DNA from 2 places in the Dellaglioa sp. L3N genome. Region 1 is predicted to be linked to the other one. Evidence: predicted binding sites of a transcription regulator. Region 1 holds the regulator's gene; the other holds the start of a gene.
The links. The regulator LexA, encoded in region 1, represses DNA repair genes until DNA is damaged. The targets are predictions, from matches to a motif close to CNAACANNTGTTNG.

Region 1 (2,211 bases):
TCTTTTGTAAATATGTTTCCATATACTTACGAGCACCGAAAAATCCTCCGATAAGTCCAACTGCTAACGCAATAACGGCGATTAAAATCGTCATTCCTATTGACATAATTCAAGACCCCTTTCAATTCACTTCAATCATTAATTCTACACAATCTTGACATAAAAGAAAAGGTAATTCTACCTAAAGTGTGAACTATTTTACTAATCGTCTCGTAAGCCTTTGTCACGTTGCACTTTTTTTACTTTATCTGGGGTTACTTCTTTACCTGATTTATCATAAACCTGCATCATTTCAACCCGGCTTCTAAAACCCTCTCTAAATAATGCCAGATAGGTTTCACGTAATTCTTTTCTTTCAGCTTCTTCAGATTTTGTTAATCCTTCAGCAGTTTTACTTTTTGCAGCTAATTCATTTATTCTTGGTGTTAAATCTTCTGGACTCATTTACTATCACTCCTTAAAATTTCACTCATAAGCATACCCGATAATATCATAAAAAACAATCATTTGAATTAACCGAACGTTTGTTTGCAACAGATACTTTCATATGCTACTATTAAAGTAATAAATAATGATGATGAGGTGTACGAAATGACAAAAGCATCTGACAGCAAGCAACTTGCGGTCTTGCGCTTTATTCATGAACGAGTGGATACAAAAGGCTATCCGCCAACTGTTAGAGAAATTGGTGAAGCTGTTTCTTTATCTTCAACTTCCACGGTTCATGGACACATTGCTCGACTTGAAAAAAAAGGATTACTAACTAAAGACCCTACTAAACCTAGAGCCATCGAACTTACACCACTTGGTTTAGATGCAATTGGTGTTAATAGTCATGAAAATTTAATTCCAATGGTAGGTACTGTTACCGCTGGTGTTCCTATCTTAGCAGTTGAACAAGTGACTGATTATTTCCCCTTACCACCTGACTTTAATTCTTCAGATGACCTATTCATGCTAACAATTCGTGGAGAAAGTATGATTAATATTGGTATTCTAAACGGCGATCAGGTCATCGTCAGAAAACAGTCAAATGCTGAAAATGGCGAAATTGTTATCGCTATGAATGAATTCGATGAAGCGACCTGTAAAAGATTCTTCAAAGAAGACAATTATTTCCGACTCCAACCTGAAAATGATACGATGGCACCTATTATCTTAGATAAGGTCTCTATTTTAGGTAAAGTAATTGGACTCTATCGTCATTTTTAATAATGGCTTACAAGGCAATCAACTGCTACTCAACTTTGAGTGGTAATTGATTGTCTTATTTATTTTTTATTCAATTCATCAGCCATAAAAAGCACCCCCAAGTTAGTCTCAACTTAGGGGTTAAATCGGTTAATATTTTTATTGTATTCGGTATTGTCTCTGCATATTGCTACTACCAATTAAAATAAATTTAGCTTGATCATTAGCATAATCTAAATCAATATCCGCACCATCATTTTTTAATTGACTTTGATAGGTCTTTTCGTACAACGCAACAGATACTTTAACTCGTGATTCCAAATTTGTTTGAGGCAAGTGACTTTTAAAATTAGCAGCCAATTTACCAGAAAAAAATTCACCAACCGCGCCAGAACCATAACTATAAAATCCAATTCTATCACCGATTTCTAAATCATCACTATTTTCAAGTAAAGAAATAAAGCTTAAATATAATGATCCTGTATATAAATTTCCAACCTGATTGTTATCTTTTTTAGCCGCTTCAAATTCATGTGTTAATTCAGTTTTTTTAATTTCACTTGCTTCTGGAAGCACCTCTCTTAATCCTTTAATGCCAAGTTTTGTATATGGCAAGTGATAAAGTATTGCTTTAAAATCATTTATTGTTAATCCAGTTTTATTTTTATATTCATTCCATGTTTGATTAAAAAAATCCAAATAAACATTCTGTGATTCTTTGCCATCTACAAGTGCTTCACTATGATTTAAAGGACGCCAAAAATCCATAACATTTTCCGTTACAAACCCACTGTCTGCATCTAATGTTAATAGCGCTGGATCCGCCGTAATCATCATTGCAACGGCACCACCACCTTGTGTAGGCTCTCCAGAAGTATTTAACCCATATCTTGCAATATCCGCACCAATAACTAGTACTTGACTATCTGGATGAAGAGCCACATGTCCCTTTGCCAATTGAATCGCAGCCGTTGCACCATAACAAGCTTGCTTAATTTCAACTGCCCTTACATGATTTAA
Region 2 (2,211 bases), 120 kb from region 1:
TCATTTTTCTTAGCGTTTTTTGATTGTGCGGGTGTTAATTTTCCAGAGAGTAAGCGATCATTTTTCTTTTTCTTCTTACCATTACGTGAATCATCACGTGCTTTACGAGCAGCTTCACGCGCTTCTCTAGCTTTAATTGATTTTCTAACAAGTTCTTGTGCAAACTCACCATTTTCCATCAAATAAAAACCAAGTTTTTCACTCAGGACACTATCAACAATCGATCTTGCCTCAGGTGTGCCAAGTTTTCCTTTTGTTTGTCCTTCGAATTGGAGTAACTCTTCAGGTATTCGGACTGAAATGACGCCTGAAAGGCCCTCTCGAACATCACTACCTTCTAAATTACGATCTTTATCTTTTAAAAGGCCTAATTTTCTAGCATATTCGTTAAAAGCTTTTGTCCAAGCAGACTTCATTCCGGCTTCATGTGTACCACCATCTTTTGTTCGAACATTATTAACAAAAGACATCAGGTTTTCTGAATAGCCATCGTTATATTGCGCTGCAACTTCAACTTCTATTTTATCTTTAGTGCCATCAAAATACATCACTTCGCCAAGTGTATCTTTATCTTCGTTCAGATAAGCAACGAATTCTTTGATACCTTCTTCAAAATGATAGATATCTTGTTTATCAGTTCTTTCATCAGTTAAAACAATTTTAACACCACGTAATAAAAAGGCGGATTCTTTCAGTCTTTCAGCTAAAATATCATATTTATAAACCGTCGTTGAAAAAATACTTTCATCAGGTTTAAAAGTAACCGTTGTTCCGTTTGCTCTTTTAGTAGCACCCAATTTTTTTAATGTTCCAACTGGATGCCCACCATTTTCAAATTTTTCTTCATAACGCACGCCTTCACGGACGGTATCAACCGTTAATGAAGATGATAAGGCATTAACAACACTCGCACCAACGCCATGTAGTCCACCAGAAGTTTTATAGCCACCTTCTTGACCGAACTTTCCACCAGCATGTAAGACAGTAAAAATAACTTCAACAGTTGGAATTCCTGACGCATGCATACCAATTGGCATACCACGACCGTAATCGACAACCGTAATACTGTTATCACTGTGAATGGTAACATCAATTTGTGAACCATAACCTGACAAGGCTTCATCAACAGCATTATCAACAATTTCATAGACAAGATGATGCAATCCTTTGCTATCTGTTGACCCGATATACATACCAGGTCGCTTTCTAACTGCTTCAAGTCCTTCAAGAACTTGAATTGAATCATCGTTGTATTTTATTTTATTTGGATTAGTCATACAGTTAAACTCTCCTTACTCTGTGTTCATACAGTAACGTTACTATAATAACCCATTCTTTTTTGAAATGTAAAGAAAAATCCGAATAGACGTTCTTTTTTATAAAATAAATTGGTGTCTTCTAAAAAGAATGTTAAAATACTACTTATCAGATTTACTGGTCGAAAGGAGTTTATAATCATGGGTACAATTGTCTTAATGTTAGTGATTGCTTATTTTTTAGGATCAATTCCGTCAGGTGTTTGGATTGGAAAATATTTTTATCAAAAAGATATCAGAAAATTTGGTAGTGGAAACGTTGGTACAACAAATACCTATCGCGTTCTTGGACCAAAGGCAGGTACAGTCGTTTTAGTAATGGATATCTCAAAAGGTATCATTGCTGCAAGTCTGCCTTACATGTTCGGTGTTGCTGCAACCGTTAGTCCTTTACTAATTGGAGTCGGCGCCGTAGCTGGGCATACCTTTTCTATTTTCACTAAATTTAAAGGTGGAAAAGCAGTCGCTACTGGCGCAGGTATTTTATTACCCTATAATCCATTATTTTTCATCATAGCTTGTACAATTTTCATTTCATTAATACTTTTAACAAGTATGGTGAGTGTTGCAAGTGTCCTTGGATTTATTGGGATGTTGATAGTTGCGATAGCCTTTCAAGATTGGCTATTAACTATAATTGCGGGGATTTTAACTATTTTCGTTATTTATAAACATAAAGACAATATAAAGCGTATTTTTAATGGAACTGAGAGTATGGTGCCGTTTGGACTTGGCTTATATTTACGGAATAAAAAAAATCGATGAATAGTCATCGATTTTTTATTTGGCTAAAATACTGTAATTTCGTATGATCCTTCAAATGATTGATTTTCTTCTAACTTGTAAAGACTACTTTTATCAGATAATTTGCCTGTAGACGCAACGTTATCAGCTA

Region 2: parE (DNA topoisomerase IV subunit B) is a predicted target of LexA. The motif match lies at 1,360-1,373, and genes of this name have one in related genera.

What each region holds. Positions count from the first base shown of each region.
Region 1 covers NZ_CM142928.1:1,013,459-1,015,669, forward strand. The annotation lists gene ACVPPR_RS05085 (YneF family protein) at 1-106, opposite strand, end outside; gene ACVPPR_RS05090 (DUF896 domain-containing protein) at 202-444, opposite strand; gene lexA (transcriptional repressor LexA) at 592-1,212, shown strand; gene ACVPPR_RS05100 (hydroxymethylglutaryl-CoA synthase) at 1,351-2,211, opposite strand, start outside.
Region 2 covers NZ_CM142928.1:892,038-894,248, forward strand. The annotation lists gene parE (DNA topoisomerase IV subunit B) at 1-1,277, opposite strand, end outside; gene plsY (glycerol-3-phosphate 1-O-acyltransferase PlsY) at 1,458-2,081, shown strand; gene ACVPPR_RS04530 (aldose 1-epimerase family protein) at 2,105-2,211, opposite strand, start outside.